2 regions of the Alteromonas sp. CI.11.F.A3 genome follow, and region 2 is predicted to be linked to the other one. Evidence: predicted binding sites of a transcription regulator. Region 2 holds the regulator's gene; the other holds the start of a gene.

Region 1 (16,901 bases), 330 kb from region 2:
GAATTAATGGCCGAACTTAGTGAAGACATAGCCGCTGATAATATGGCTACAATCAGCAAGCCGATAAGTCCATGTGGCAAATAATTAAGAATAAACGTGGGCATTAGCCAATCAGGGTTATTGGCTGGAATTTTTTCAAAGAAATCTAAGTTCGTTAACGCCAGCGTACCGACAATAAGCCCTGAAAAGCAGTACAGTAAGGTGATCGGAAAACGTACTATACCGTTTGCCACAATCATTTTTCTTAGGTCGTTTTCATTCCTAGCCGATAAAGCGCGCTGCGCCTGTGTTTGGTCACAGCCATAATAAGATGCATATAAAACAAGACCACCAAATAGCATAGGTAGAAAGCCAAACCCATCACCATTGAAGCCGAATGATGTAAAGTTAATCGCCACTAGACGTTCTTTTGGCACCTCGGCGATAAGCACATCTAGCCCACCTAGTGCATTAAGGCCAATGGCGATACAAGCAATGGTGCCAAGCACTATAATAACCATTTGAATGGCATCAGCGTAAACCACCGCTTTCATGCCGCCTTGAAGCGAGTAAAGCACGGTAATAATACCGGTCAATATTACCGCTTGCCACGCTTCAATACCCATAGTGCCCTGTAGAATGATAGACACCGCATAAATCATTATTCCCGTGGCAAACGCGCGGCTAAATTGAAACACAACGCTAATTAACACCCGCGTTGCGCGGCCAAAGCGTTGCTCAAGGTAATCATAAATACTAACCACGCCCGACTTATACAGTGTGGGCAAAACAGTACCTAGTAGCAATATCATCGCAATAGGAATTGCTAGCTCGTAGGAAAGCCAAATCATGCCCCCACCTTCACGCAAGCCTACGAATGCAGGTGCAGAGATAAAGCTAATGGCAGAAAGTTGAGTCGCCATGACTGAAAGAGTAAGAGGTTTCCAGCCTAATGAACGGCCGCCAAGAAAATAATCACCCTTGCTTTCTTGTTGTCGCATGGAAAAACCCATTACAAGCAAAGCACCCAAGTAGCCAACCACGACAATATAATCTAGTAAATTCATATGCGGTTCTTATTATGCGTTAGTAATAAAAAATGCTGATAGCGCCATACGGAACTATCAGCAATGGGGAGGTCAACGTCGACTAAAAATCGTAGCGTACACGCAGCGATACGCGGCGTGGTAAAATGGGACGACCTACAAAATAAGACTCGCCCGCCGTTTGGCTATTGCCAAGACGTGGAGAACCTTCTGTAACACCATCTGAATCAAACAAGTTCCAAACCGCGATACTGGTTCGAATGCGTTCACCTTGTCCAAGCTCCCAGGTGTAACCTGTATCTAAACGGAACACATGGAAATCATCTAGCTCAACGGAGTTCGCATCATTGGTGAAATTTTTACCGTGGTAGTTGTGATAAAAAGAGATGTCCCAGTCATCTAGCGTATAGCGTAGTGAAGAGTTGAACATAACTTTCGGCTTTCTGCGTAACTCGTTACCTACCACACTTGGATCAGATTCATACTCTGTGAACTCATGGTCGGTGTAGGTGAAGTTAGCATCGAAAATAAGGTCTTCGGTAATATTGTAGCTACCCACTACCTCAACCCCGTAAGCCTCGGTAGATTGAAAAACGGGCACTTCTACAGCAACGCCATTTTCATCATTTACAAAGTCGACTGAGCGGCGATCTTCAAGGTCGGTTTTAAACAGCGCTACGGTACCCACGAAATCGTTGAAGAAGAATTTGGCTCCAAGTTCCGCTTGCTTAACAATTTCACTTTCGTAGGTGCCTGGCTCACCGTTCGGACCGAACGCAACACCACGCAGTTCTGGGAAGAAGAACCCTCGAGAATAGTTGGCGTACACATTGAAGTTGTCTGCCATTTTATACAATGCTGCAACCGAGTAAGCGATTTCAGAATTAGACACGTTGCCATGTGTAAGCGCACCATTACCTGTGACGTTTTGCTGTAAATCGGTATAAAGAGAAGGGTCATCATTTACAATTACTGTTTGGCTTCCTTCGCGTGTTATGGTGCCGTCAATATCTTCCCAGCGAATACCTACGTCAATAATCCAATCGTCGCTTTGCATTTGATCGGCAATATAGAATGCGGTTCTGCGAGCAGAAATAGTGGCATCAGAGAAGCTTATGCCAGGGCCTGTTACCCCGTTTTGGCTAACAATAATGTCGTTGTTGTCGCCATCGGTGATGGTTAAATCAACCAATCTTGCTTGGTTGTTAAATTCACCTAAGTAACGGGTAATAACATTGTTGTCTTCTGCTTCTGAACTAGAAAAGAAGGTACCCACAGTAATGCTGTGAGAAAAGTCGCCTACATCTAAGTATTTCACTAGGTTCAGTTCAGATGAAAAGTCGGTAACCGGTCTGTCTCGGTCCAGAATACGGTTAGCAAATAACAAGTCACCTTCAGGTAACGCAATATCGGTACCAGCATAGGTAAACTGCGCATCTTGAACATCGCCTAAGCCACGGCTTGCTAAATATTCACTCTGCGTTTCGGGTACGTTGATTATACCGTCGCCATCAAGAAATAAGTTAAATTGATGGTCGTAGCTGGCATACTTAGCACGAGCAAGCACGTTGAAATCGTTGCCCAGTTCTTTTTGAAACTCCATAGAAATTGAGCCACCCTGAGTGGCCACACCTTCTTCAATGGGGGTTGTATATCTGCCGTTCGCGGTATCGTAGGATAAGCCAGAAGCATAGAAGGTTTGTGTCGACTCTACTTCGCTACCATCATTACCGGCTACGCGGTCTCGGCTTTGAGAATCCAGCGGTATAGGTAAAAAGAACTGCACTTGATCATCAATAGCTTGGCCATAAATAGTGAAATAACCACTCCCATCATCGAATTCTTTGTGTAAGTTACCGCGAAGCTGATAGCCCTCTGTAGGTAAACCAGTATCAATGGGGCCCTCATCGTAACGATAAAAACCTGATAGGGCGTAAAATAGCCCTTTTTCGTTAAGCGGGCCGCTAGTCGCAAAATCTATTCTTTTACGATTATTGTCTGAAAGCTCAAGTTGCACTGTGCTTTCCGCTTCTTCAGTGCCCTTTTTAGACAGGTAGTTAATGACACCGGCGACAGAACCTTGCCCAAACAAATTAGATACACCGCCTCGCACAAACTCAACCCGTTCAATACCTAGGTCATTTCGATAGTAAACATCGTAAGCGGACGAGTTTAAGCCAAACGCACTCAATGTTGGCGACCCGTCATATAACAAAGGCGTGAATTGAAACTGGCCTGAAGAAGGTAAACCACGAACTTGAAGGTTAGTTGCTACTTCACCTCCACCACCTTCAACTTTAACGCCTGGTACATAACGCAACACATCTGCTTGGCTACTCATCGAAAGCTTTGCCACTTCAGCCTCACCAAGTGAAGTTGTCGATTGCGGCGTTTCGGCAATTAGGCGCGCTCGGCTCGTTCCTGTTACGACAATCTGTTCGTAGTCGACTTTCTTCTTATCAACACTTTCTTCTTTGGTTTGCTGATTTGTGTCTTGCGCTAATGCATTTCCTGCTAATAGCGAAGAAATGGTAGTGGCTAGAAGTAGTTTGTTCACGGTGTATCTCCAATATGTTTTGGCATTTGGTGTTGCTAACGGCTTCCCACTTTGCCGTACATCACCTATTTATAATTAACTTCGCATTTACAATAAAACACATTTTTCTTACTTTCAACCCAAAATGGGTTTATTTTTTTAACTATTGTGTAATAATCATCTTAATTCGAACTCAAGATGGGTATTTAGATGACTACTATCGCCACACAAACTGACGAACAGTTAATTGCTGACGCAAAAGCTACGCTAATTAAAAACGACTTAGGTGGGTACACAGTGCCTACTCACGGCCTTTACCCGTTTCAGTGGAATTGGGACTCTGCCATTGTGGCGCTAGGCTGGCTTCCGTTTGATGAACCTCGTGCATGGGAAGAAACCACTTCACTGTTAAGTGCTCAATGGAAAAACGGCATGGTGCCTCACGTTGTTTTCCACCAGCATTCTGATACCTATTTCCCTGGCCCTGATATTTGGGGTGTTAAAAATAATCCCGACAGTACATCGATTACTCAACCGCCGGTGCTGGCCACGGTTATTCGCCAATTATTCGAACAAACTAAAGATAGAGCGCTAGTCGACTCTCAAATATCGCAGATTGTTCAACAACTTATTGACTATCACTTATGGTGGTATAAGCAGCGCGATCCTGAATACACTGGGCTAGTGGTAAGCTATCACCCATGGGAATCAGGCATGGATAACAGCCCAGCGTGGGATGATGCATTACGCGCTGTACCCAAAGTGGGTTGGGAATACACCCGCCGCGATATTAATCACATCGATGCCTCTGAGCGTCCGCACAAAGAAGAGTACGACCGTTTTCTATACCTTGTAGATTTCTTCCGCAAAATGAATTTTGATGACACGCTGATTTATCAAGACTGCCCTTATCGTGTTAATGATGTAAGTATCATCTCGATTCTGCATCGCGGGACAAAGGATCTCCTTGCCCTATGCGACACGCTAAACATCGATAACAAACAAACGGCCTATTTAGCCCATCGTATGGATTTAACCGAAGCGGCAATAGGTAAACTGTGGTCTGGCGAAACCAGTATGTTTCATAGCTTTGATACCCGCAGCGGCAAACTGTGCAGTGCAAGAACCAATGCTGGATTACTGCCTTTTTTTGCAGGGCTGGTAAACGAAAACCTCACGCCAAAACTTATCGACGTGCTTGATGACTGGCTTACCGATCAACCCTTTGCTATATCGTCAACTCATCCTGAAGATCCTTGTTATGAGCCACAACGTTATTGGCGCGGACCTATTTGGTTACACATTAACTGGATGATTACGCTGGGATTAGAAGACTACGGTTTCTTAAAGCAAGCTAAACAAGTGACCGATGCGAGCAGAAACCTTATTTACACTAGCGGGTTTAATGAGTCTTTCCATGCAGAAACAGGCGCAAGAAGTGGTGGAGCTGACTTTTCATGGACAGCGGCCATGGCACTTTATTGGCTTCTACCCAACCAAGAATAACAAGGTGAGGGAATAATGATGACTTCAGTGACAACGAATAAAACATCTCGCGATCTCGCGTTCTCATCACCGGATTTTCTTAGCCAACATATAAAAAGTATTTTGGCATTTTATGAACCGAATGTTGACGCCCTGTCTGGAGGCTTCCATCAAAACTTTTCTGATGATGGCAGTGTGTTTGATGAAAACACACGCCATTTGGTTAGCTCAACCAGATTTGTTTTTAATTATGCTCGCGCTTATTTAACGTTTGGTGATAGCCGGTACCTATCTAGAGTAGCGTCTGGAATTAAGTTTCTTCGCGAGTATCACTTAAACCCCGAAACTCAAGGCTATGCGTGGGTGTTAAATGTAGAGGGTGTTGAGCACAACGTTAAAGATGCTACCAATCATTGTTATGGATTAGCCTTCGTGATGCTGGCTTACAGCTGGGCATATCGAGCTGGTATGACTGAGGCGAAAGACTATTTAGACGAGACCTTCGCGTTAATGGACACCCACTTTTGGGATAAGGATTACGGGCTCTACAAAGACGAGTTTAATGCTGATTTTAGTATTTGCAGTGACTACCGTGGACAGAATGCAAATATGCATAGCTGCGAAGCGTTAATAGCGGCCTTTGAAGCCACTCAAGACCAGCGCTTCTTAAAACGCGCTTTACTGGTTGCCGAAAATATTACCTTACGCCAAGCAGCAAAAGCTGATAACCGCATATGGGAACATTTCACTTCAAGCTGGGAGGTTGATTGGGAGTACAACAAAGACGATCCTAAAAACCTATTCCGCCCATGGGGTTTTCAGCCTGGTCATCATACTGAATGGTCTAAACTCTTGTTACAGCTTAATCAGTATAGCCCTCAACCTTGGCTGGTTGAGCGAGCGCAAAGCCTGTTTGATGCTGTGATAGATATAAGTTGGGATAGCATAAATGGCGGCATAGCCTATGGGTTTGCGCCAGATAGCAGTGTATGCGACAACGAGAAATATTTTTGGGTGCAGGCAGAAAGTTTCGCCTGTGCAGCAAGATTGGCTATCGTCACACAAGATGATAAATACTGGGATTGGTACCATCGTATTTGGCAATACGCGTGGACGCATTTTGTCGATCATGAGTATGGAGCCTGGTTCAGAATTCTATCGCCTGAAAACGGCAAGTTAGAAACCACTAAAAGCCCAGTCGGCAAAACCGATTACCATACTATGGGAGCCTGCTACGATGTAATGGACGCATTAACCTTTAATGCTGATAAATAGTAGATAGCTGATAGTAGCATTATCACTTTTTAATACCTTGGATGCAGCGGCACACTTTAATACCTTGGGTGCCGCGGCACTTAGCTTTTTAACAACGTTGCCGCTACATCCAAGATTTTCGTTTCGATTCCACTTCAAACAACACATTATTCGCCAATTCATTCGCATAATTTTCAGGTAAAAACGGGACTGAAATAGCGCCAGATGCTAATACAAACTGCACCGTTGCCAGCTTTCGCCTTTTCATAAATACACTTTGCTTTACCACCACCTGCTGAACTTTGTAGGGTTCGAAGCATAAATAATCCACGCCTATGCGCCCTCGCCTTACATAAATGTATTTATCATCACTTGCCACGCCCCAGCGCCACCATCTAAGCGCAATAACACCCAGCAGTACTGCGCTAACAAAGGTGACGCCTGCGGTAATATCTAAATGCTCTATATAGATACCAAATCCAGTACCTACCACGAAAGGAATAGAAAGCCCGGCGATAACCCAATGTAAAATATACCGCTTGCTAATGGGCTGGTAATCGCTACGGCGAATTTTACTCTGCGGCATGACCTCTTGGCTTAATTCATCCGCTTCGTCTTCGGTAACAGAAGGTACAATAAGCCGGTTTGGCGACATTAGCTCATTGGTACTGTGCCCAATTGATGCGTTTTGCTCGAAATACAAGTTCACGCGCTTAAGCATTCTGTCTAACCAATCTTGCTTTGCCGAGATAACCTGAATGCGAGATGCCCGCATACTCACTTCTTGTTTGTTCAATAAACCACTTCTACGGATGTACCTGTCATGCTGACGAGATAACGTATAGTCGTAAAAGGTAAATAACGCGCCGCCGATACTAATAAGTGCCACTATTGCCATAGCCATCATCAGCATGACAAAGGCGTACAAACCAAACTGCCACCAGGCTATGGTTTGCTCACCAACCAGCTGGTTTAGCTGCAAGCCCTTTTCAGCCAACCATTCCGATAGATAGCCAAAGGCATTGTCGTAAAAAGGGGCTGCGGCGCCTAACAAAATCCATACTCGGTTGTTGGTAATGCCGTGAATGACAATATCGGTGATAGAGCGCCTGTTGAGTACGGTTTCGCCATCTCCATTGGTCTGTGAATAACGCTTGCCTTGATCGCCATTAACCGCACTATTAATAGCGCTATAAGCATTGGCAACTGCAGTGCCGTGATTTGTATGAGAACTGTCCTCGCTGTCTTCTACAAACTTGTGGTCTTGATGCTCGGCTAGTACCTGCTTTCTTAGCGCATGGGCATAGGCCAAAGGAACGGCAACTATTTTGGCCTCTTCTCCGGCACTTCCCGCGGTATCAAGTATCACCAGTGCAAAACCGAACGGTCGGTAGTAGAAAGGTAATTCAATTTTTACATTCTGAATGCGCCAAAAAGGCAGATTAGTATAACTTCTTGAAAACACCCCACTGTGAATTTCAACGTGCTGATTGTTTACTCTAAAGCGGTACATAAAGAAGCTAACAACACCGCTTGAAAAGAAAATAATGAGAATAGCCGCAATACCTAATAGGGTGTTTGGCGATTGAATGTTATCGGTAATATTGGCCGTTACGGCAATGGCGGGTACGGCATAAATAGCGCCTTGCGCCATATTTTTAATGCTGCGAAGGGTGAAATACGCAATGGCGATGGGTGAAAGTCTTCGCCAGTTTTCGCCGGTGTCCACCTTGACGGCTTGCCCTCCCGCCCTGCTTTCGGAAGGCTTCGCTGTGTCTACTTCGGGGGAAGCCACTATTTTGCACTCACATCTTTATGATCGAGAATGAACTGCCTTAATCGCTCGGCCACTTCCACCTCTATACCTGGAATTTCAAATGTGTGGGTGGCGCCACCAGCTGAAAATACCTGCAAAGAAGCTAACCCCGCTAATCGGGCTAGCGGCCCTCTTTTCAATTCAACGTGTTGAACACGCAATATAGGTTGGCAAGACAACGACCTAAATATTAAGCCTGACTGCAAGCTTAGGTCTTGTTCACGTAGGGCATATTTAATAAGCGGATCGGCAAAGAAATGATAGGTCGCCCATAAACAACCCAATACACAAATTCCTATAATAATGTATGGATACGCTATGGCTAGAGGTTCGGGCAGCATAAAGAAAGACTGATAACGTAATGCGCTTGCAACCATGATTAAAACAAACGCTATGCCAAAAGCCAATGAGATATTAATAACGCGGTAACGCGGAGAAATAGCTTCTAAATTAAGTTCGTTAAGTTGCGGTATGTCTGATGCAGTCTTGTGCTCATTAGTTGTTACAGCGTTTAGCTGAGCATTGCTAAACGTCTCGTTGTCGGTGCCCATTGTCATTACGTCTACCCCTTGTAAACTAGCGAAATCGACTTCCAAATAAAAACGGGGCTTAATCAGCCCCGTTTTTTGTTAAACGATTTAATCGTCTACCCGCTGCTGATTAAGCCACTCTTGTAAGGCTTTCATATCGTGCTGAACGGCCATTTGCAACTCTTCAACCCAATCGTGGACGTTCTGCCACCACGTAGGGTGGTCACCCTGTTGGATTTGATTAGCAATACGCTGTACACGTGCAAGCCCTACAGAGCCTGCCGCGCCTTTAATCTTGTGTGCTTGTGAGCACACTTCAGATTTTTCATCGGCACTTAGGCTTAACTGCAAAATTTCCATGTATTCAGGCATTTTTTCCTGAAACACTTTAACGCTTGCCCGCACCATGTCATCGCCTATTGTATCCACTAACATCTGGAGCAAGTCCATATCTAAAATGTTACTTAATATTTTGCTAGGCTCTGGTGGGCGCTCTACCTGCCCTTCAACTTCTAACGGTGCAGGTGGCGCATGGAATAACTCGTTAAACACCTCAATCACACGAGACTTCTTAATGGGCTTGGCAATAATATCGTCCATGCCGTTCTGCAAATACTCTTCCCGCTTTTTAATCACATTTGCAGTAAGTGCCACAATAGGCGTTTGCATCACTAAGTCTTCTTCATGCAGCGTACTGGCCACGTCGAAGCCGGTCATATCAGGTAATTGAATGTCTAACAGTATTAAGTCGTATTGATTCTCGCGGGCTTTATCAATAGCTTCTTGCCCTGTCATGGCCACATCCACCTTTTGCCCCATTTTTTCAAGTAAGGCTTTGGCAACCATCACGTTAAGCTCAATATCTTCTACCAACAGAATATTCAAATCGGTAACTTGAAGCTGCGCCACTTGCATAGGCTTTTTCGATATTTCTACCGGTAGCTCTATTTCAAAGCGCGTACCTTTACCTACCACACTGGTAACCTTGATATTCCCCTTCATTAAATCGACCATTTGCTTACAAATAGCCAAACCAATACCGGTACCCGTGGCTGATTGATGATCAGGGTGGTCAACTTGATAATACATGGCGAAGATTTTTTCTATCTCTTCTTCAGGTATTCCTACCCCAGTATCTTCAATCACAAAGGTGACGAACGCTAAGTCATTTTCAGGTTTGGTGGCTTCAATCGATAAACTTACGTGACCTTTTTGGGTAAACTTCACTGCGTTAAACAGGATATTCCACAAAATTTGGCGCAAGCGCGTACCGTCTACTTCAACCAACCTTGGAAGAGGTTCTTTAATTGTCGTTTTAAGTTCTAGCTGTTTATCACCGGCTAACAGTCGAATAATACTGCTTAGCTCTTCGGTAAAATCTCGAAGCGATACGGTCTTCAAGCTCAGTTCAACTTTGTCTCTATCTAGCTTATCAAGGTCGATAATATCGTTGAAGATATTACCTAGCGTGATAGCACTGGCATAAATGGTACTTACCCAGCTAAATTGCTCTTCACTTAATTCGGTATCGCGCAGCATTCTACTTAAGCCAACAATACCGTTTAGCGGCGTACGTAGCTCGTGGCTAATCGTGGCGATAAAGCGCGTTTTATCGGTACTGGCTTTCGCTGCTGCATTTTCTGCTTGTTTACGTTCAGTCATGTCTCGACCAAATGATAGCAAGCCTAAACGGTTGCCTTCTTTATCGAAGAATGGAACCCGCTTCATTTCGAAGTAGCGGCGGCGGCCATCGGCAAAGCGTAGCCATAACTCTTCGGTAATACTGGCGTTTGTTTCTAGTACTTCGTGATCACTGGCAACAATTTGGCGTGCCAAGTCTTCTTCATAAACATCGGTAGGGGTTAAGCCCAACAGCTCCTGCTCTGTTTTACCGGTCATGAGTTCTGCTATACGGTTGCAACCAGCAAAGCGCCCTTCTTCGTTTCGGTAGTAAATAAGATCTGGCGAGGCATCAATAATTGAGCGAAGCAAGGTAGATAAACGACGGGCTTGCGCTTCTTGTTCAGATTTATCCTGAATTTCACGCTCTAAGTCTTTAAATAAGGCTTCACGCTCTTCTTGCGCTAATTTACGCTGCTCAATTTCGTGATTTAATTGGCGAATATTAGTTTGCAGTTCACGGTTAAGAAAAACATCTTCTTCTCGCAAGCGCTCTAATTGGCTCACCACTTCTTTAAGATTGGTACGTGAATTTTCTAACTGTTTTATCAGCTCGCTAAAAAAGTACAGCACCCAAGGTGCCGAAAGCATGGTGAGGATAACCGCGCTGATAAAGTCATCAGGTTGTACCGCACTGCCCATGCTTACGCGAATGACGTAAGAGCCACCAAGTGTGAAAACCAGCGACAGCACCACGAACAGAATACTTAACTTAAGCGTACCGAAGCGCTGCACAAATTGTGCAAAGCGAATAGCCCAAGAGTCATTTGGAGAATCTGAATGCATGAACGACTTATTGTTAGGATTATTTTCAGCATATCCTATCAGGCTTTATGCGTTACGGAAATGCTCACGAGGTCCGACGCGCTTGATGAGCAATGGCGCGGCAAAATGAATCTTGATTACACGGTGCATTTTTTGTACAACGCATTGTGATTCTGGTATCGTGTAATAAAGGCTTTACAACTACATAAAAATACAGCAAACACGCCCTTGACTAGATATTAAACTCCTCTATGTGAATTTTTATTCATTATTGGTGATTTAATGATACTTGCTATAATTACATTGCCTACCAATAAGACGATATATCGGGTTATAACAAATTTATTACAAAGATGAATTTATAAGTTTAACACTATGAAAATAGTGAAGATTTTAAACTATATGCTAAATCTTTGTTATACCCCCTGTTTTAGCGTTTGATTTTACATATCAATATAGGTATTTTGTACGCCCCGCAAAGCAATAATGCATAAAAATGCGGAACACGACTGGAATCCTCTAATAATAAATAACGACAAGAAAAGGCGCATAGAGCGGTAATAGTGCCAGCTCGACAAAAGACGTCTGAACAATGTTGTGATACGCAATACCTAGGCGCATCTACACGCAACGCACACCTTGCCCCAGTCAAAGGTTGAAGGAGTTAAGAGATGAGTTTATACAACCCCAACGATTCCCGGGATAACTGTGGATTTGGCTTAATCGCCCATACCCACGGAGAAGCTAGCCATGCGCTAGTTGAAACTGCTATTCACGGTTTAGACCGTATGCAGCATCGAGGCGGTATTGCCGCTGACGGGAAAACCGGAGACGGCTGTGGTTTACTACTGCAGAAACCGGATGCGTTCTTCCATACTATCGCCGCAGAAAATGGCTGGAAACTCAGCAAAAAATACGGCGTTGGCATGATCTTTCTAAGCCAGGACCAGGCCCTTGCGCAAACTGCGCGTGAGGTGTTGAATGAAGAACTTGAAAAAGAAACCCTTAGTGTTGTTGGCTGGCGCGAAGTGCCTGTCGATCGCTCTGTTTTGGGTGAACTTGCTCTTACCGGCGTGCCACAAATAGAACAAGTATTTGTGAATGCACCAGCAGGTTGGCGCAAGCGCGATCTTGAACGCCGCCTTTATATGGTGCGTCGACGCGCTGAAAAGCGCCTTGAAAGCGATCCAGACTTTTATGTTGCCTGCCTATCTGGTTTGGTAACGATATATAAAGGCTTGGTAATGCCGAAAGACTTACCAGCCTTTTATTTAGATTTAGCCGACGAGCGTTTAAAAAGTGCTATTTGTGTATTCCACCAGCGCTTTTCAACCAATACGCTTCCACGTTGGCCGTTGGCTCAGCCGTTCCGTTTCTTGGCCCACAATGGTGAAATTAACACTATTAAAGGTAACCGAGATTGGGCAATGGCACGTGCATCTAAATTTGCTACGCCGCTTATTCCTGATTTGAAAGAAGCAGCCCCTTTCGTTAATACCGAAGGTTCTGATTCATCGTCACTTGATAACATGCTTGAGCTATTTTTAGCCGGTGGTATGGATTTATTCCGTGCCATGCGTTTATTAGTGCCGCCTGCATATCAAAACAACAAAACCATGGATAACGACCTACGTGCATTTTACGAGTTTAACTCAATGCACATGGAACCGTGGGATGGCCCTGCCGGTATCGTATTGACGAACGGCCGCCATGTGGCATGTAACCTTGACCGTAATGGTCTTCGCCCTGCCCGCTACGTTATCACTAAAAATGGCTTCATCACTCTTGCCTCAGAAGTGGGTATTTGGGATTACGAAGAAGCTGACGTTATTGAAAAAGGCCGCGTAGGCCCAGGTGAAATGCTAGCCGTTGATACCTACACAGGTAAAATCTGGCGTTCCACTGAAATTGATGAAGATTTGAAAGCGCGTCACCCTTATAAAGAGTGGCTCGATAAACATATTCGTCATTTGACCCCTATTGAAGAACTAGATGCTTCACTGATTGGTAAGCGCGTTTTTGATGACGACACCATTTCAGTATTCCATAAGCAGTTCAGCTATAGCTATGAAGAAATTCAGCAAGTTATCAAGGTACTTGCGAAAGACGGACAAGAAGCCGTAGGCTCTATGGGTGATGATACGCCAATGGCGGTCATGTCTTCACGCCAGCGTACCGTTTACGATTACTTCCGTCAGCAGTTTGCACAGGTAACTAACCCGCCTATCGATCCGTTACGTGAAAACCATGTAATGTCGTTAGCCACCTGTATCGGCCGCGAACAAAACGTATTCAGCGAAACCTCAGGTTATGCAGACCGCGTATTGTTTAACTCGCCAATACTTATGTATACCGACTTAAAACAGCTACGTGAATTTAACCCTGATAACTACTATTCAGAAGTGGTTGAACTTCAGTACCAACCGCAAGAAGGTTTGAAGAAAGCCATCGAGCGTATTTGTAACGAAGTAGAACACTTAGTTAAACAAAAGCGTGCGGCGTTCGTGATTTTATCCGACCGCAACATCAGACAAAACCGCTTACCTATTCCAGCTGCTATGGCCGTTGGTGCAGTACAGCGCCGTCTAGTTGATAAATCACTACGTTGCGACGCGAACGTAGTCATTGAAACCGCCAGTGCCCGTGACCCACATCACTTTGCCGTACTCATAGGTTTAGGTGCTACAGCGGTATATCCGTTCTTAGCCTACGAAACCATTGAGCAGCTTTGTGAAAAAGGCGAACTCGACATTTCACCAATGCAAGCCACATTGAACTACCGTAAAGGTATTAATAAAGGCTTGTACAAAATAATGTCGAAAATGGGTATCAGTACCGTGGCGAGTTACCGTAGCTCGAAACTATTCGAAGCGATTGGTATTAACGATGCGGTAATGGAACTGTGTTTCAGAGGTGTTACCTCGCGCCTTCAAGGTGCCGATTTCGACGACTTCCAACAAGATACGGTTAACCTAAACCGCGTTGCTTGGTTGAAACGTAAGCCTGTTGATCACGGTGGTTTGCTTAAGTATGTACATGGCGGCGAATACCATGCGTACAACCCAGATGTAGTTAGCACACTGCAAAAAGCAGTGATGACCGGCGAATACAGCGATTACCAGCAGTATGCAAAACTGGTTAATGAGCGCTCTCCTGCGCACATTCGTGACTTGTTAGCGCTAGACCCACAAAACGAGCCTGTTGATATTAGCGAAGTAGAAAGCGCGCAGAACTTGTTCCCGCGTTTCGATACCGCTGCTATGTCTATTGGTGCATTAAGCCCTGAAGCGCATGAAGCCTTGGCTATTGCTATGAACCGCTTAGGCGGGCAGTCGAACTCAGGTGAAGGTGGTGAACATCCATCACGCTTTGGTACTGAAAAGAACTCAAAAATTAAGCAGGTTGCTTCTGGTCGCTTTGGTGTAACACCGCATTACTTAGTCAATGCGAATGTTATTCAAATTAAAGTGGCTCAGGGCGCGAAGCCTGGTGAAGGTGGTCAGTTACCTGGCGACAAAGTGAATAAGTATATTGCTCAGCTGCGCTTCTCAGTGCCTGGTGTAACCCTTATTTCGCCTCCACCGCATCATGATATTTATTCAATTGAAGATTTAGCCCAGCTTATCTTCGACTTGAAACAGGTGAACCCTACTGCACTGATTTCAGTGAAGTTAGTGTCTGAACCTGGTGTAGGTACTATTGCTACGGGTGTAGCAAAAGCCTATGCAGACCTTATTACAGTATCAGGCTACGACGGCGGAACAGGCGCAAGCCCACTTACGTCGGTTAAGTATGCTGGAAGCCCGTTCGAATTAGGTTTGTCTGAAACACAACAAGCCCTAATTGAAAACGGCCTTCGCCATAAAGTACGCGTACAAACTGACGGCGGCCTGAAAACAGGTTTAGACGTGGTTAAAGCCGGTATTTTAGGTGCGGAAAGCTTCGGTTTCGGTACGGGCCCTATGGTGGCGTTAGGGTGTAAATACTTACGTATTTGTCACTTGAACAACTGTGCGACCGGTGTAGCAACACAAGATCAAAAGCTGCGTGACGACCACTTCATTGGTTTACCAGACATGGTAATGAACTACTTTAAGTTTATCGCCCAAGAAGTACGTGAAATTATGGCCGCCCTTGGCGTGACTAAGTTTGACGACCTTGTTGGCCGTACTGAGCTACTTAAAGTGATAGATGGTGTGACTGCGAAGCAAAACCGCCTTGATTTAACGCCATTGTTGGTAAGACCGAAAGCAGGTGAACATACCCGTCTATTCTGCTCACAAACTACCAATGAGCCCGTTGATAAAGGTGTGCTTAACGCACAAATGTTAAAAGACGCGCAACAAGCAGTAGTTGATAGCGAATCTATTGAATTGAAGTACCCTGTGCGCAATACCGACCGCTCGGTTGGTGCATTGCTATCAGGTGAAATTGCCAAGCACCATGGTAACCACGACTTTGAAGATACACCGATTAAAGTGAATCTTACCGGTACTGCCGGCCAAAGTTTTGGTGTGTGGAACGCGGGCGGCTTGCACATGCATCTTGAAGGTGACGCAAACGATTACGTAGGTAAAGGGATGACTGGCGGTAAGCTTGTTATTCATCCACCAAGAAATATTACTTACGATGCGCATGAAAGTGCCATTATGGGTAACACCTGCTTATACGGTGCAACGGGCGGTAAATTATTTGCTGCGGGCCGTGCTGGTGAACGTTTTGGTGTACGTAACTCTGGTGCCATTGCGGTAGTTGAAGGTATTGGTGACAACGGTTGTGAATACATGACCGGTGGTATTGTTGCAGTACTTGGCCCAGTAGGCGTTAACTTCGGTGCCGGTATGACAGGTGGTTTTGCGTACCTTATGGACGACAACGACGACCTCGATAACCGTGTAAACCAAGATCTTATTGAGATTATGCCTGTTGACGGTAAAGCGATTTTAGTAGAGCACTTACGTGGCCTTATTAATCAGCATTACGAAGAAACTGGCAGCGACCATTCGTTAGGCTTGCTAACCGATTTCGCGGCAACGCTGAAACGCTTCAAGCTTATTAAGCCGAAGACCAGTGATGTGAAGAACCTATTAGGCCACATCAGTCGTTCAAGCGCTGAATTGCGCATTCAGGCTCAGTAGGAGGAGAAAAGTTTATGGCAAAGAACGTATACCAGTTTGTCGATGTTGAACGTATCGATCCGCCGAAAAAGCCGATCATGGTGCGTAAACACGAGTTCGCTGAAATTTATCAGCCGTTAAGTCAATCACAAACCGAAGGCCAAGCAGATCGCTGCTTGGACTGCGGTAACCCGTATTGCGAATGGAAGTGCCCAGTACACAACTACATCCCTCAATGGTTAGACCTTGCGAATGAAGGTCGTATTATTGAAGCGGCTGAGTTGTCGCACAAAACCAATAGCTTGCCAGAAGTATGTGGCCGCGTTTGTCCTCAAGACAGATTATGCGAAGGGGCATGTACCCTAAACGACGATTTTGGTGCGGTAACCATTGGTAGTATTGAAAAATACATTACCGATACCGCATTTAAAATGGGCTGGCGCCCAGATATGTCTGACGTAGTTTGGACGGATAAGAAAGTTGCTATTGTAGGTGCCGGCCCTGCCGGTTTAGCTTGTGCCGACATTCTTGTTCGTAACGGTGTGAAGCCTGTTGTATTTGACAAGTACGAAGAAATTGGCGGCTTGCTAACTTTTGGTATTCCATCGTTTAAGCTTGAAAAAGACGTGATTAAGCTTCGCCGCGAAATCTTTACCGACATGGGTGTTGAGTTTGTACTTAAGACTGAAATTG
Region 2 (16,901 bases):
CCAAATCAACGTAGCGAGATTCAATCTTTTCGCTATATGTACTTTCGATTGCTTTACCGGTCATACCTGTTTCGTAAAGCCCTGCTGCGTTCAAAATGTTGCTCTTTTTATCAAGCGACGCATTGGTTTGTTGTAGCGAGCGTAAGCCTACCGCTGCACCTGATACAACAATTGAACATACAAGACAAACGGCAACTACAACGCCAATCGTTTTTCCTAAAGATTCTTTCTTAGCCGACACGAGCTACCCTCCGCTTGATATTGCTTTGTGCGACGAAATAGTCGAACAGTGGCGCCCAAAGGTTGGCAAAAAGAATGGCCAACATTACACCTTCTGGGAAGGCTGGGTTTAGCACACGAACAAGTACTGTCATAAAGCCGATGAAAATACCGTATGCCCACTTACCTTGGTTGGTAAACGATGCTGACACAGGGTCTGTCGCCATAAAGAACATACCAAAGGCAAGACCACCAATAACGAAGTGCCAATAGGCAGGCATTGCAAACATGTAGTTAGTATCGCTACCAATCATGTTCAGCAAGGTGGCAAACACGGCTACACCGATTGCTACACCAGCAACAATTCGCCAGCTTGCAATACGCATGTACATAATGAACAAGCCACCAATTAAGATAGCCAATGCAGATACTTCACCCGCAGAACCTGCGATAGTACCGAAGAAGCTGTCAAACCAAAGGTCCATGTTAGCGTAATCAAGCGCGCCTGAAGCCGCTTGGCTCAATGACGTTGCACCTGAGTAACCATCAGCAGCAACCCAAACTTGGTCGCCAGAGATTTGTGCAGGGTATGCGAAGTATAAGAACGCACGACCAGACAATGCAGGGTTAAGGAAGTTACGGCCAGTTCCACCGAAGACTTCTTTAGCGATAACCACACCAAAGGTAATACCTAATGCAACCTGCCAAAGCGGAATAGTTGCCGGTAAGGTTAATGCGAAAAGTACCGAGGTAACGAAGAAACCTTCGTTAACTTCGTGCTTACGTACCGAAGCAAATAATACTTCCCAGAAGCCACCAACAATAAAGGTAACTGCATAGATAGGTAACCAGAAGCAGGCGCCGTAGAAGAACATGCCTAGCAAACCAGAATTTGCTAAGTCTCCGCCTAGAGCAGTGAATAACCCTGCTTGCCATGTATCAGGAAGTGTACCGGCACCAGCAGCAATAGCTTCTTGCGCTTGGAAACCAATGTTGTACATACCGAAGAACATTGCTGGGAATGTTGCTAACCACACCAAAATCATGATGCGTTTAAGGTCAATGCTGTCACGCACGTGCGTGTTAGCTTTGTTTACTTTACCAGGAGTATAGAAAATCGTTGCCGCTGCTTCATACAGTGCATACCATTTTTCGTGCTTTCCACCTGGCTCAAAGTTTGGTTCAATCTTTTCTAAATACGCTTTTAAACCCATGACTAACCCTCTTTCTCAATCGTGGTCAAACAGTCGCGTAAAATCGGGCCGTAGTTGTATTTGCCTGGGCATACATAAGTACACAAAGCCAAATCTTCTTCGTCCAACTCTAAACAACCCAATGTCTGAGCACTGTCACAATCACCAGAAATCAAGTCTCTAAGCAAAAGCGTAGGAATGATATCTAGGGGCATAACGCGTTCGTAATTACCAATTGGCACCATAGAGCGCTCAGAGCCATTGGTTGTTGTTGTCATATCAAACTTCTTGCTGCCACCTAAGTGACCAAGATAAGCGCGCGTAACAGAATGCTTGTCTGAACCAGGTGTGATCCAGCCAAGGAATTTCTTCTCGCGACCTTCTTTAAGCAGTGATACTTGGGTGTGGAAACGACCTAGGAAGCCGTGAACACCTTGTGCCGTTACGCCGTTTAACACGGAGCCTGAAACGACACGTACGTCACCGTCTTGTTGTTCGTTTGCTAGCAACTCTTCTAAATCAGCACCGATAGAGGTACGAACCAGGCGAGGGTTTTTAGCAGATGGACCGCCGATAGCAATAACGCGGCGTGTGTCTAGCTCACCAGTAGTTAGCAATGCGCCAAAGGCCATTACGTCTTGGTAGCTAATGTGCCAAACCGTTTTGTTCAAGCCAGCAGAATCCAAATAATGGATATGTGTACCTGCTAAGCCTGCTGGGTGTGGTCCACCGAATTCTTCTACGTCTACTGCGGCATCGCCAGTTGCTACTGATGAGCCCGCTGCTTTACAAACGTAAACCTTGCCGCCACTCAACTGCGTTAACGCTTTTAAGCCGTTCACGAAGTCATCGTTGCGCTCAGCAATAATCACCGCTGGATCCGCGGCTAGCGGATTGGTGTCCATTGCTGTAACAAAGATTGAATTTGGTACCGAGTCAAGGGCTGGAGATTTGCTAAATGGACGCGTACGTAACGCTGTCCACATACCTGACTCAACAAGGATTGATTGGAGTTGCTCCCGCTCAGTACTGGCGATTTTGTCTGCAGCAATTTTATCAAAGCTGACTGCATCGCTGCCGCTAACTTTAACTACTACTGATTGCAAAACACGCTTTGCACCACGGTTTACCTCTACCACTTCACCCGCAGCTGGAGCAGTGAACTTAACGCCAGGATTCTTTTTGTCTTCAAAAAGCATCTGGCCTTTTTTCACTACATCGCCAACTTGGACGTGCATGGTAGGGCGCATACCCACATATTCTTCTCCCAGAATGGCAACGCGTGAAACAGCAGACCCTTCAGTGATCTCCTGCTTCGGCGCTCCCTCTATTGGGAGGTCGAGACCTTTCTTGATTTTTATCATATGTAATCGCACTACTCTAATAGAAATACTCTTTTGCATGACCGCAGAGAACCCTGCTTATCAGCATGCAAAAGCGTACTATTTTTAAGGTGTAGAACACCTTTAATATTTAGATTGACGGAATTTACTTACTGTTACGGTCAGCCTGTTATGAAGCCGTAACTTACATTCCAAATGTATAAGCGACGTTATACGCCTTTTCTTTTATAGACCAACAGTGAAAATTCACACTTATTTTTGTTGTTGTATTACTGCAATTAACGCTGTTGTTGAGTAGGAGTAGAATAGACCCCTACTTAATTTCGGGATTTTAGCATTAACCGAGCGGTTTGTGCCACGCAAATCATAGATAAAGAGCAACTTTTCTATAATTTAATGTAAACCCCATTTACGTTTAAGTAGTAAGTAAACAACGAAAAAGCCGTCTGATTCGACGGCTCTACTCAATATTAGGCTTATTTAAGTATAGTAAACCTTTACCATTTCACGAGTGGGTCAATATCCTGTTCGTAATCAACACCTTCAATATCAAAACCAAACAGTTTTAAAAATTCGTGATGATAACCAGCATAATCGCTTAGCTCATGAAAGTTCTCTTGGGTCACTTTGTCCCATAAGGCTTGAATCTTAGCTTGCGTAACGTCATTGGTTTCAATGCCGTCCATGCGATAGCGGTTTGCCTCATCTAATGTGGGCGTATCACCAAATAGACAGGTAGAGAACAAACCATGAATTTGTTCAATACAGCCCTCATGGGTGCCGTCGCGCTTCATCACTTCTTGCATTAATGAGATATACAGCGGCATAACAGGAATAGCAGAGCTGGCTTGCGTGACCAAGGCTTTCAACGAACTGACATTCGCTTCAACCAATAATTCGGTATTTTTGCCAATGATAGCGGCAGCGGCTCTGTCTAAATCTTCTTTCGCTTTTCCAATGGTCGCTTGACCATAGATAGGCCAAGTAAGGGCTTTACCAATATAAGTGTATGCCGTGGTTTTACAACCTTCAGCCAATACACCCGCTTCGGCAAGCTTATCCATCCAACGCTCCCAATCTTCTCCGCCCATCACTTTAATGGTGTTTAAGATTTCGTCGTCGTTTGCTGCCTCTAACGTAACATCATGTACTTTATCTTTGTCGGTATCGTAAGTTTTGGTAGTGTACTCACGCCCTACGGGTTTAAGGGTAGATTTGTATACCACGCCCGTATCTGGGTCTGTTCTGCGCGGTGACGCCAAGCTATAGATCACAAGGTCGACCTTGCCCATATTGGCTTTAATCTTATCTATCGTTTGCGCTTTAATTTCATCAGAAAACGCATCACCATTGATAGTGTCAGCATAAAGCCCTTTTTTAGACGCCTGCTGATGGAAGGCTGCAGTATTGTACCAACCCGCTGTACCGGTTTTACGTTCTGTTGGCGCTTTTTCGAAGCAAACGCCAAGGGTTTTTGCACCATAACCAAATGCAGAAGTAATACGCGATGCCAACCCATAGCCGGTTGAGCTGCCAATAACTAGCACGTTTTTAGGGCCATCACCTAAGCTGCCTTTCTCTTCAATATAGGCAATTTGTTGTTCTACTGACGTTGCACAACCCACAGGATGTGCGTTTGTGCAGATAAAGCCTCTCACTTTAGGCTTGATAACCATAATCATTTTCCTTTTTTAAGCGTGCGCCTATTGTAAACGTGCAAAGGCTTATAACAACTCGGAGCAGATGACACTAACTAAGCACCGAACACCTTATTCATCAAAAAGATACACATGTACAAACGGGTAGCGCAGTTCGAAAGCGGTTTTTTAAATCTATATCGAAAGAATATCTTGGAACGCTATGTAATGTATACGAAAACAAAAGTGATTAGCGACTATTGCGCTAGAAGCAAATTAATAAGCGAGGGTTGAAACAGAGGGTTGAAACAATATTACGAACTGAAAATAAGTAAGGCCGAGACAGGAAAGTGAAGTGTGAAATGTGGCGTTGAATATGACGTGGAGTGAATCATGACTACACATGAATAAAAAGGTGAGCCCCCACAAGAGCTCACCTTTTTGTGTGAATTAACCTAAGATATCAAGCAATTCAACATCAAAAATTAACGTGCTGTAAGGTGCGATTGCTGCACCAGCACCTTGTTCACCGTACGCAAGATCGTGTGGTACGTATAAACGTAGTTTAGCACCAACTTTCATAAGCTGTAGTGCTTCAGTCCAGCCTCTGATCACGCCGCCAACTGGGAATTCAGCCGGTTGACCACGATCGTAAGAACTGTCAAAAACGTCACCTGAGGTAAGTGTACCGTGGTAGTGAACGCGAACTGTGCTATCTGCAGTTGGCGTTTCGCCATCGCCTTCAGCCAATACTTCGTATTGTAGGCCAGATTCAGTCACTTGAACTTCTTCACGCTTTGCGTTTTCTTCAAGGAATTTTACACCCTCTTCGATAACCGCTTTGCTTGCTTCTTCTTTCTCAGCTTGCATACGCTTGTGAATTTCGCCGAATGCATCACGCAGTGCGTCGTTATCAACTTGCGGAGCTTGACCCGCGAAAGCATCTTTTAAACCTGTCACTACTGCGTCAATCGCTAAACCTTCGAAAGGGTTAGATTGCAATTGTTGACCCATTTGAAAACCAATGCCGTAACTTGCTTGGGTTTCTACTGTGTTGAATGTATCAGTCACAAGAACTCCTGAAATTAAATTACAAATGCAGTACAAATTTCAAACAAACCGCGTTTCACGAATATGTTTCTGCATTTTCCGGTGCAAGAGTGTAGCACACCAGAATTTATCTTGCCTTGAGCATTAAATAGATGGGTGCAAATGGAACAAAATATTGTAAATTATAACGCAAAGTGGTTTTACAACTTGTTAAGTACTTAGTATGGTGAAGGCCATATAATTGGGAGGATAGCATGCACACTCATTACGATGCTGAACTAAAAGATACAGTTAGATACCTTGGCAAAACGCTAGGTGAAACCATCAAAAACCAATTAGGCCAAGAGTGGCTTGATCGCATTGAGAAGATTCGAAAAGACGGCCGAGCGTCTTATCAGGGAGACACGAGTTGTAGTGACGAACTGAAAGAAACTTTCAAAACGATGACCGACAGCGACTTGTTGACGGTAGGTCGTGCATTCGCACAGTTTCTAAATCTAGGTAATATTGCTGAGCAAGAATATAACAGTGCCATGAACGTTGACGCGTCTATTGATGCATTGTTTAAGCATCTAGATAAAGCCGAACTCACGGCTGATAAAGTGCAAGAGGCAGTAGGCAAATTAAATATCGACCTAGTGTTAACGGCACACCCTACCGAAGTAACACGTCGCACCCTTATTCATAAACACAAAGAGTTAGCAGACTGCCTACAAGAAGTTCATCAAGAATCACTCACTGGCGCAGACAGAAGTAAAGTTGAAACCCGTGTTGCTGATTTAATTAGTCAGGCTTGGCATACCGAAGAAATTCGCTCTGTGCGCCCTACCCCTGTCGATGAAGCTCGCTGGGGATTTTCAGTTATTGAAAATTCACTGTGGGAAGCCGTTCCTGACTTCTTGCGCGAGTTAGATGGCCGTTTGCAAGAAGACTACAGTGTGTCGCTTCCGCTAGATGCTTCACCGGTACAATTTAGTTCTTGGATGGGCGGTGACCGCGATGGCAACCCGTTCGTAACCTCTAAAGTTACCGAGCAAGTATTATTGTTAGCGCGTAAACGCGCCGCGAAACTTTTCGCTTTAGACTTAGACCGCTTGCAAGTTGAGTTGTCTATGTACGACTGTAACGACGCACTGCGAGAAAAAGTAGGCGATGCAAACGAACCTTATCGCGCCCTACTTCGCCCATTACTAGACCGCTTTATAGCTACCCGCGATGGTATTGCTAACTATTTGGCCGGTAAAAACCCTGATACGTCGAACTGGATTGAAAGTAATGACGAGCTATTAGAAGCCCTACTACTTTGCCACCAGTCACTTATCGATTGCGGTATGGGTGTGGTAGCGAAAGGCTTATTGCTAGATACCATTCGCCGCGCTCATGTATTCGGTATTCACTTACTTCGCTTAGATGTTCGTCAAGATTCAGAACGTCATGCTGATGTATTTAGCGAGCTGACCCGTTACCTTGGCCTTGGTGATTACTCACAATGGAGCGAAGAAGATAAACAAGCCTTCTTGCTACGTGAGCTTGGCTCGAAACGCCCGCTATTCCCTGCGCAATGGGGTGCATCTGATGATGTGAAAGAAGTGCTTGAAACGTGCAAAGTAATAGCTAAGCATAGCGAACACGGTTTTGGTATTTACATTATCTCAATGGCGAGTGAGCCATCAGATGTACTTGCGGTTCAATTGCTGCTTAAAGAAAGCGGTGTAGATTGGCCAATGCCAGTAGCACCTTTGTTCGAAACACTTGATGACTTAAATAATTCGCCAAGTGTTATGCGCAAATTGCTTTCTATCGACTGGTATCGCGGTTATGTGAAAGGCCGTCAGTTCGTAATGATTGGTTATTCAGATTCTGCCAAAGATGCTGGCGCACTAGCGGCAGGTTGGGCTCAGTATCAATCGCAAGAAGCGCTTGTGGCTATTGCTGAAGAGTTTAACTGCTCACTTACCTTGTTCCATGGTCGTGGCGGTACAATTGGTCGTGGCGGTTTACCTGCACACGCGGCTATTTACTCGCAGCCTCCAGGTTCATTGGAAGGTGGATTCCGCGTAACCGAACAAGGCGAAACTATCCGTTATAAGTTTGGTATGCCTAAACTGGCTAAACGCAGCCTAGGCATTTATGCCAGCGCGATAATTGAAGCCATGTTGTTCCCACCCCCGGCGCCAAAAGAAGAGTGGCGTGAACTTATTACCACTATGGCGGGGCAAGGTCGTGATAACTATCGCGGCACAGTACGCCATGATGAAGATTTCGTGCCTTATTTCCGCGTGGCTACGCCTGAACAGGAACTGGGTAAGTTACCCTTAGGCAGTCGCCCTTCTAAGCGTAAACCACAAGGTGGTATCGAAAGTCTGCGTGCTATCCCTTGGATATTTGCATGGGCACAAACGCGCCTTGTATTGCCGTCATGGTTGGGTGTAATGCGCGCTATCGATAGCGTGAAAAATGCCGAAAATGAAAAAGTCGTGAATGAAATGTTTGCCGAATGGCCATTTTATCGTTCGCGCCTTTCAATGCTGGACATGGTATTCCATAAAGCGGATCCCCGTATTAGTGAAGCCTACGATGAGCGCTTAGTACCAGAAGAGCTTAAGCATTTCGGTGCAGCACTTCGAGAGGAGCTCAAAGAAAGTATTGCCTCATTACTGAAGCTTACTGGTGAAGACGACATTATGAAGACCGATCCGCTAGGCAAAGAGTCGATGGAAATTCGCGCCGCTTATTTGCAACCGCTTCATTATTTACAAATCGAGTTGCTAGACAGAATTCGTAAAGCAGGTGATGATGTACACAATCCTGATTTGGAGCGTGCCATGATGGTAACTATTACAGGTATCGCAACCGGTATGCGTAATACAGGTTAATACCTAAATTAATAGATACATAATCATGCTATTGAAACAAATAGCACAAATAAAAAAGCCCGCGTAAAGCGGGCTTTTTAGTGAGTTTATATTACATACTGAATGTTAAGCTTGTAATTCAAAGCGATCAGCATTCATCACTTTAGTCCAAGCACTAACAAAGTCTTTAACGAACTTCTCTTTGTTATCGTCTTGCGCATAAACCTCAGCGTAAGAACGTAATATAGAGTTTGAACCGAAGACTAAGTCAACACGAGTAGCTGAATAAACTTGCTCTCCAGACACTCTATCTACAATACCGTACGTGCTTTTACTTGTGGGCTTCCACGTGTATTGCATATCGGTAATAGTAGTGAAAAAGTCATTCGTTAGTGAGCCAGCACTACCGGTAAACACCCCGTGTGCAGTGCCTTGGTAGTTCGTGCCCATTGCACGCATACCACCTACTAACACCGTCATTTCTGCAGCGGTTAACCCAAGCAATTGTGCTTTGTCTAACAGCAGCTCTTCTGCTTTAACTACATAATCTTTTGGTAAGTAGTTTCTGAAGCCATCGGCCTGCGGCTCTAGCGGAGCAAAAGAATCAGCATCCGTCATATCATCAGTCGCATCACCACGGCCTGCGGCAAAAGGAACCTCAGCACTGAAACCAGCTGCTTCAATGGCCTTCTCTACACCTACATTACCGGCCAACACTATGGTATCAGCTAGACTTGCACCGGCGGCCTCAGCAAGTGGTTTTAACACCGACAATACCTTAGCTAGTTTTTCCGGCTCGTTCGCTTCCCAGTCTTTCTGAGGCGCTAACTGAATGCGGGCACCATTAGCACCGCCACGTAAGTCTGAACCGCGGAAGGTTCTAGCACTGTCCCACGCCGTAGATACCATGTCACCAATACTTAGGCCAGAATCCGCAATACTCGCTTTTAATGCACTCACATCGTAAGACGTGCTGCCTGCTGGTACAGGATCTTGCCAAATAAGTGTTTCTTGTGGCACTTCAGGACCGATATAACGTACTTTTGGCCCTAAATCACGGTGAGTAAGTTTAAACCAGGCTCGAGCAAACACTTCACTGAAATAGTCTGGGTTGTTGTAAAACTTCTCAGAAATTTCACGATAGATTGGGTCCATTTTCATGGCCATATCGGCATCGGTCATAATAGGGTTATAACGTTTTGAAGGGTCTTCAACATCAACAGGTTTGTCTTCCTCTTTAATGTCGATAGGCTCCCACTGCTCTGCACCCGCTGGTGATTTTTTTAATTCCCAGTCGTAGTTAAGGAGTAATTCAAAGTAACCGTTATCCCACTGAGTAGGGTTGGTTGTCCACGCACCTTCAATACCGCTTGAAACCGTATCGCGGCCTATTCCACGTGATTCGTGATTCATCCAACCCAAGCCCTGCTCGGCAATATCAGCGCCTTCTGGATCAGGACCTAAGTTTTCCGCACGTCCGTTACCATGGCATTTACCCACGGTGTGACCACCGGCTGTAAGTGCGACAGTTTCTTCATCGTTCATCGCCATACGGGCGAAAGTTTCACGAACGTGCAATGCGGTTTTAAGTGGATCAGGTTTACCGTTCACCCCTTCAGGGTTAACGTAAATTAGCCCCATTTGCACAGCAGCTAATGGATTTTCCATTGTTTCTGGGGTTTCAACATCGTTGTAACGCTCATCACTTGGCGCTAGCCATTCTTTCTCAGCACCCCAGTAGGTGTCTTTTTCTGGGTGCCAAATATCGGCGCGACCGAATGCAAAACCATAAGTTTTAAGCCCCATGCTTTCATAAGCAACAGTACCAGCAAACACTAAAAGGTCGGCCCAACTAAGCTTGTTCCCGTATTTTTTCTTGATTGGCCACAATAAACGACGCGCTTTATCAAGGTTAACATTATCCGGCCAAGAGTTGAGCGGCGCAAAACGTTGATTACCCGTAGACGCACCACCACGACCATCAGCAATACGATACGAACCGGCGGCGTGCCAAGACATTCTGATCATAAGGCCACCGTAGTGTCCCCAATCTGCTGGCCACCATGACTGAGAATCCGTCATTAGCGCAATCATGTCTTTTTTCAATTCATTAAAATCGAGAGATTTAACGGCCTCGCGGTAATTGAAGTCATCACCCATTGGATTTGTCTTTGTATCGTGCTGATGCAAAATATCTAGGTTAAGCGCCTCAGGCCACCAATCCATATTTGTACTGCCAGTAGCTGTCAGGCCGCCGTGCATAACAGGGCACTTACGCCCTGAATCATTTACATCGCCTAGCTTCGCGTTACTCATATTTGTTACCTCTTGCTGTTCGACAAAGGATTTCATCAATACAATCTATTGATTAGCATTGTTTCATTCTAGTTATTAGATAATGATTTCTACAGTGAGTTTTTTCGATGCTGACGAATAGGTTTAACGATTAGAAAATCATTAAACCTTACGTTGAGAAAACAAGACCTTATAAATCTATCCATCAATATACTCATGTAGAATTAACTAAAGAAAGCGTAGACAATGATTATGAGTTTTCTAGGTCTTTTATCTTACTTTTGTAAAACTCTATTGATATGTCGTAGGATAAAGCCAATCGAATTCAGTCGTTAATCCTTAAGACAGGACGTCTCATTTGAACAGACTACTTGCAAGCCTGACTCTCACCTTTTACTTGGCGCTAACGTCTATGTTGGCGCAATCCGAACCCCTTACTATGCCCCCTGGGTTATGGGAGGGCGTCAGTGAGTCTGACTATAAGTATAAGTTACTCCAGATAAATGAAAACGGGGAACACTTCCTGTTTGAAGCTGGCATAGGCAATGCGTTTCGTCATATCCGACGGCTACCATTTGATAATGAAGATATAAAATGTAGTACGCTAAATTGTGAAGTAACATTTCCTTCGTTTGATGAAGGGTATGTTAAACATCTAATTTTATCTCCCTACATAGATACCGGTTACAAAGTATTAGAATCGACTACCCGTAAAAACGGTAAACCTATCTTGAGTAACACCTACCAATTGGACAAGCAGAAGAACCAATCTTCCGTGCGCAACTTTATAGATATATACCGAGACTCAATAGAAGAATTAGCCAACTCGGCTACTGAAGATATTTATGGCTTGTGGGTGGGAATAATGCGCATTAGTGGTAAAAATGAGCTCATAAGCATTGAGATTTACCCAAAAAAAGAAGGCCGTTTAGTCCGGTTTATAAATGGTAGCAGTTATACCAATCAAACGAGTTTCAACCCTGAAGATATTCATAAGGAAGGAAGCGTATATACCGTTAAAACATCACATCCCACCTTTGCCAACTCCCTCCTGTTTATTTTTCCAATAGCAGATTCTCTAAGCGGCTATGCTTATTCAGTTTATAAGGACAAACCACTAGAAAGCATGGCGTTTACCTTATATAGAGTTCGCAATTAAGTCCCTTACCACGCCCAACTAGAACAGCATCGTACGCCTGAGTGTGAAGTTAGGGTCGATATACGAGTTGAAATTAAATAAGTAGCTCCTCCCTTGCCAAGGATGCGGTGGCGGAGCCTACATGGAAGTATTTACGGCGTGGCTATTATGCGGGTGCCATAAACAAAAAGGCAGGATTAGTAAGCGCGTAACAAACTGTCAGCAGCATGGATGCTGCTGCCAAGCCTCCATGGATGGATACTCGGCGTGTTTGTGTAGAGCTTACTAATCCTGCCTTATACATGGGAGCAGCGCTCCCATATTCTTAGCTTTAGCCAGTTACGAAATCTACGCCTAGCTTGATATCGCCACGAAGGCCTTCAAGCATGTCGTTTTTCGCTTTTTCTTCAAATGCGCTTAGCTCGCCGTATGGCAAGATTTCTTCAACACCGTTTGCACCAAGGCGAACAGGGTGAGCGAAGAATGCAGCATCGTCGCTGTCGTCAGTTTGAACGTAAGTGTATTCAACTACGTTCTCACCTTGCATTGCTGCAACCAATGATAAGCAGAAACGTGCAGCTGCTTGACCCATAGATAGGGTTGCAGAACCGCCGCCAGCTTTAGCTTCAACAACTTCAGTACCCGCATTTTGGATACGAGTAGTTAGGCTTGAAACTTCATCATCAGAGAACTCAACACCTTCAACTTGCGAAAGCAAAGGAAGAATAGTTGTGCCTGAGTGACCACCGATTACCGGTACGTGTACAGAAGCAACGTCTACGTCTTTAAGCTCAGCAACGAAAGTCTCTGCGCGAATTACGTCAAGGGTAGTAACACCGAACAATTTGTTCTTGTTATAAACGCCTTTCGCTTTAAGCGTTTCTGCAGCAATTGCCACTGTTGTGTTAACTGGGTTAGTAATAATACCAACACAAGCATCTGGACAGTTGTCAGCAACACCTTCAATAAGGTTCTTAACAATACCAGCGTTGATGTTGAACAAGTCTGAACGATCCATGCCCGGCTTACGCGGAACACCAGCAGGAATAAGAACAACGTCTGTACCTGTTAATGCACCAGCTAGGTCATCTTTACCGTGACCGGTTACTTTTACTGCAGTTGGGATGTGGCTCAAATCAACAGCTACACCAGGAACAACTGGCGCTACATCATAAAGCGCTAGTTCAGAACCAGCTGGCAATTGTGTTTTTAACAACAAAGACAGCGCTTGGCCAATACCACCGGCAGCACCTAACACGGCTACTTTCATACCATTTCTCCTATGGGATTGCTCACGTATTTAAACGGAACGTCACACTAATGCAACGCGGGGGAAAACTCAATCATCTGATGGTCTTAATACGGCCATTTAAGGCATTTTTACGTCGATATTCACTATCATGCATGATTATGCAATTAAATTGCGCAAAGGTCACCTGTAAGGCACAATATAACATATATGATTATTTAACTTATTACCGCTAACTGATGTGCAGGATGCTATGGCCAACGCAAAACAAGAGCAACTGATTAAAGCCTTTAAAGAAATTTTGAAAGCGGAAAGCTATGGATCTCAAGGTGAAATAGTGGATGCCCTTAAAACTCAAGGTCATGACAATATTAGCCAGTCTAAAATTTCTCGCATGCTAAGTAAGTTTGGTGCGGTACGTACCCGCAATGCCCGCGGCGATATGGTGTACTGCCTGCCGCCTGAGCTAGGCATGCCTACGGCTAAAAGCCCGTTAAAGCAGCTGGTTCTCGATATTGTGCATAATAATGTGATGGTAATTATTCGCACCAGCCCAGGTGCGGCGCAGCTTATTGCTCGTTTACTTGATTCATTAAGCAAAAAAGATGGTGTGCTCGGTACCATTGCGGGCGACGATACCATTTTTATCGCCCCAGCCGACGTGACACTTATTGAAGAGTTGCGCCAACGGGTAGAAGACTTATTCGAGAACGTGTAAGGCACCGCCTTAAGTTTTGAACAAAAAAAACCGCCATCACAAGATGGCGGTAAAGAATTTGTACCAGGGAGATACAAAACAACTTGGTAGCTGTGCATTTAAATTATCACAGACTTAGAAAAGAGTAAGAAAAGAAAAGTAAAGAATTCGAAAACTAGAAATTAATTATAAAATTCAAAAACCTTCCTTAAATAAAAAAAGCAAAATTTAAAATTAAATAATATCACCATCACTAAAAACCGCCTCTTATTCACCAACGTATAAATTCTGAAACCCAAAACAATAACATTATCATTAATTATAATTACAGAAACTTTCTCTCACTTTTTTACCTGTACTGAAACGCTATCCCCCACTTTTACTTCAAGCCAGATTTACCCACACTGAATCTGCGTAAAACCTGCGCCGATTCTTCGCCAGGCCTACACCATTTGCACACAAAACCTGCACACTATTTACACCCTCACATTATTTTTTATTTCTCTTTTAATTAATATTTAGCGTTATCTTTAAATAAATATTAAGAGAGATAAAAGCAATAATTATTTTACCAATGTATAGAACCGTAAAGGTTTCATCACTCTGCGTATAAATAAAGTAAATTAGGTCTAAATAGAACAAATTATACACTTTGTAAATTGCCAAACAGCACGACGAAGTGCTTAATTCTCCCGACAGAAAACATCTGCTCAAAATAAAAACTAATAAACGTCTTTGTAATTACAACGTGTAATCACCTTCGACAAGGGGAATTAAAATGTTTAACACCAATAAACTCAGCACTGCTGTGAAGCGCGGAATAGTACTGGCGGGCTCCGCTACCATGTTTGTCGCGCCAATGGCCCTCGCACAATCAGATGACGAAAATTCAGCTGAACCTGTAGAAAAAATTCAAGTTACTGGCTCTCGGATTAAACGAGTGGATTTAGAGTCAGTTTCTCCGGTCACTGTTATTACTGCTGAATCTATTGCGTTATCTGGCGATACATCGGTAGCGCAAGTTTTACGTAACTCTTCAATTAACACCTTTGGTTCGTTTCGCGGCCAATCTGGTTACGGCAGCGGTGCTTCAGCTTCAAGCGAAGTAAACTTGCGTGGTCTGGGTGCAGGCGCAACACTCGTTCTTATGGACGGCCGTCGCCTTCCTGGTTTAGGGTACGATGGTGGTTCATCTTCTGATATGTCGATGATCCCGATGTCGATTGTTGAGCGCATTGAAATTCTTCGCGATGGCGCATCGGCCATATACGGTTCAGATGCTGTTGCAGGCGTAATTAATATTATTACCAAAAAACAGTTCGATGGCGTAAATGTAGGTTATAGCTTTGAAGATCCAGGTGCTGACGGTGGTAATTCCAGTAAGTACAATTTTTCTGCTGGTGTTACCAGCGACAAAGGCAGCATTGTATTCATAGCCGAGCATGAAAACACACAAGAAGTTAGCGATGTTGCGGTATCAGGTGACTATGCACTAAATAGCTATTCAACCTATAGCCCAGTGGCAAACTTCTACGATTCAGATGCAGGTGAATTTCTTTACAACGAAGATTTGTGTGGCGATGTAGCAGATACGTCTGTTGAGTCAGACCGTTGTGGTTACTATTACGGCAATACCACATGGCTATACGGCGCGACTGAGAAAAACTCACTGATGACAAAAGTGGAATATGAGTTGGCAGAAAACTTACAACTCATCACTCGCTTCTCTGCAATGCAGACATCTACAGATACGCGTTATGCTGCTACCCCGGTTTCTACATCTTCGCTAACTATCGACGCCGATAATGCAATGAACCCATATGGCCAAGACGGTTCGGTTTATTTCCGCACCTCTAGCTTGGGCACGCGCGATACTAAAACTGAAAAAACCACTTTTGAAATGGTTTCAGGCCTTGAAGGTTATACTGAAATTGCTGGAAACGAGTGGGACTGGCAAGTTTATTACCAGCGCACATCAGCAAAAGAAGAAGTATTCGGTTACAACTTGGTTAATGACACCGTTGTACAAGATTTAATTGATACTGAGCAACTCGATTTATTCAACGTACAAGGCCTTAGCACCGATGATTGGTATGCTTATAACGCTGAGCTTTTAACCAACGCAGATCATACTGGTACATACCAAACTACCCAAATGCGCGACATCATTGATGGGAGCATTTCAGGTCAGCTTTTCTCAAATAACTTCATGACAGTGAGTGCTGTGTTTGGCGCTGAGTACTCGTACCTTGATTTTGAACAGGTATCTGATCCTGAATCGGGTTTGGGCATTATCTCGGGCGGTTCTGGCGGTGACGACGTTTACGCAAGCCGTGAACGACAGTCTTACTATACTGAGCTTGCCATTGAATTACCTCATGAAGTCGAAGTCTCAGCCGCGCTTCGTTACGACGGCTACGAGCTTGAAGGCGATACGGGTGCTAGCATCTCAACCTCAGAGTTCTCAGATACGGTACCCAAGCTAGGTATCAGCTGGCGTCCAACTGAGTCACTATTACTTCGTGCTAGCTGGGGAGAAGCTTTCCGTACTCCGACAATGAGTGAAATGTTCGCGACCATTTCTTACGGTTTCCCAGATGCCTACGACTCCTACTACTGCGATACATTAGGTAACCCAGGTAGCGATGACAGTTACTGCTCATCGGGTCAACAGCATCTAACCTACTACGGTGGTAATCCAGACCTTAGTCCTGAAAACTCTGAGTCACTTACACTAGGCGTGGTTTATGATGTAACGGATGATTTGTCACTTGAAGTGTCTTATTACCAGTATGACTATGAGAACAAAATTGAAGACATCGATGTTGAAGACTTAATTGCCGCAGACTTAGATGGGACTTCTAGCAGTATCGTACGTGATAGCGATGGTAAAATTACGTCTATTACATCGGGCTATACTAACTACTCAGAAGTGACAACAAACGGGTTTGATATTACTGCCAACTACGACTTAGCAACTGAGATTGGGGATTTTGGGGTTAACCTTGAGTATTCTCATGTGTTTAGTTACGAAGAAGAAGGTACTGAGTGGGCGGGTGAATTATTCTATCCTGATAACCGCGCAAACCTGACTGTAGATTGGACAGACGGTGATAAGTGGACTGCCTCTTGGAGGACACTATTCATTGGTGCCAACGGAGAAACCTTTTACTCCTCTTACGATTATGCGGATAACTACTTTAAACATAACGTAACGGTTTCATA

The links. Region 2 encodes ArgR, which controls arginine synthesis, uptake and breakdown. Its sites were predicted from a motif close to ANTGAATANNTATTCANT; they were not measured.
Region 1: the regulator ArgR is predicted to act here: its motif matches at 11,577-11,594, upstream of gltB (glutamate synthase large subunit).

What each region holds. Positions count from the first base shown of each region.
Region 1 is NZ_CP136708.1:1,165,347-1,182,247, reverse strand. It holds gene R1T43_RS04990 (sodium:solute symporter) at 1-1,046, opposite strand, end outside; gene R1T43_RS04985 (TonB-dependent receptor) at 1,129-3,582, opposite strand; gene R1T43_RS04980 (MGH1-like glycoside hydrolase domain-containing protein) at 3,772-5,067, shown strand; gene R1T43_RS04975 (AGE family epimerase/isomerase) at 5,083-6,321, shown strand; gene R1T43_RS04970 (PH domain-containing protein) at 6,425-8,095, opposite strand; gene R1T43_RS04965 (PH domain-containing protein) at 8,095-8,673, opposite strand; gene arcB (aerobic respiration two-component sensor histidine kinase ArcB) at 8,755-11,112, opposite strand; gene gltB (glutamate synthase large subunit) at 11,763-16,229, shown strand; gene R1T43_RS04950 (FAD-dependent oxidoreductase) at 16,244-16,901, shown strand, end outside.
Region 2 is NZ_CP136708.1:834,142-851,042, reverse strand. It holds gene R1T43_RS03690 (Na(+)-translocating NADH-quinone reductase subunit C) at 1-241, opposite strand, end outside; gene R1T43_RS03685 (NADH:ubiquinone reductase (Na(+)-transporting) subunit B) at 231-1,433, opposite strand; gene R1T43_RS03680 (Na(+)-translocating NADH-quinone reductase subunit A) at 1,436-2,776, opposite strand; gene fabV (enoyl-ACP reductase FabV) at 3,253-4,431, opposite strand; gene R1T43_RS03670 (FKBP-type peptidyl-prolyl cis-trans isomerase) at 4,843-5,463, opposite strand; gene ppc (phosphoenolpyruvate carboxylase) at 5,697-8,318, shown strand; gene katG (catalase/peroxidase HPI) at 8,424-10,613, opposite strand; gene R1T43_RS03655 (hypothetical protein) at 10,951-11,751, shown strand; gene mdh (malate dehydrogenase) at 12,062-13,000, opposite strand; gene argR (transcriptional regulator ArgR) at 13,233-13,697, shown strand; gene R1T43_RS03640 (TonB-dependent receptor) at 14,455-16,901, shown strand, end outside.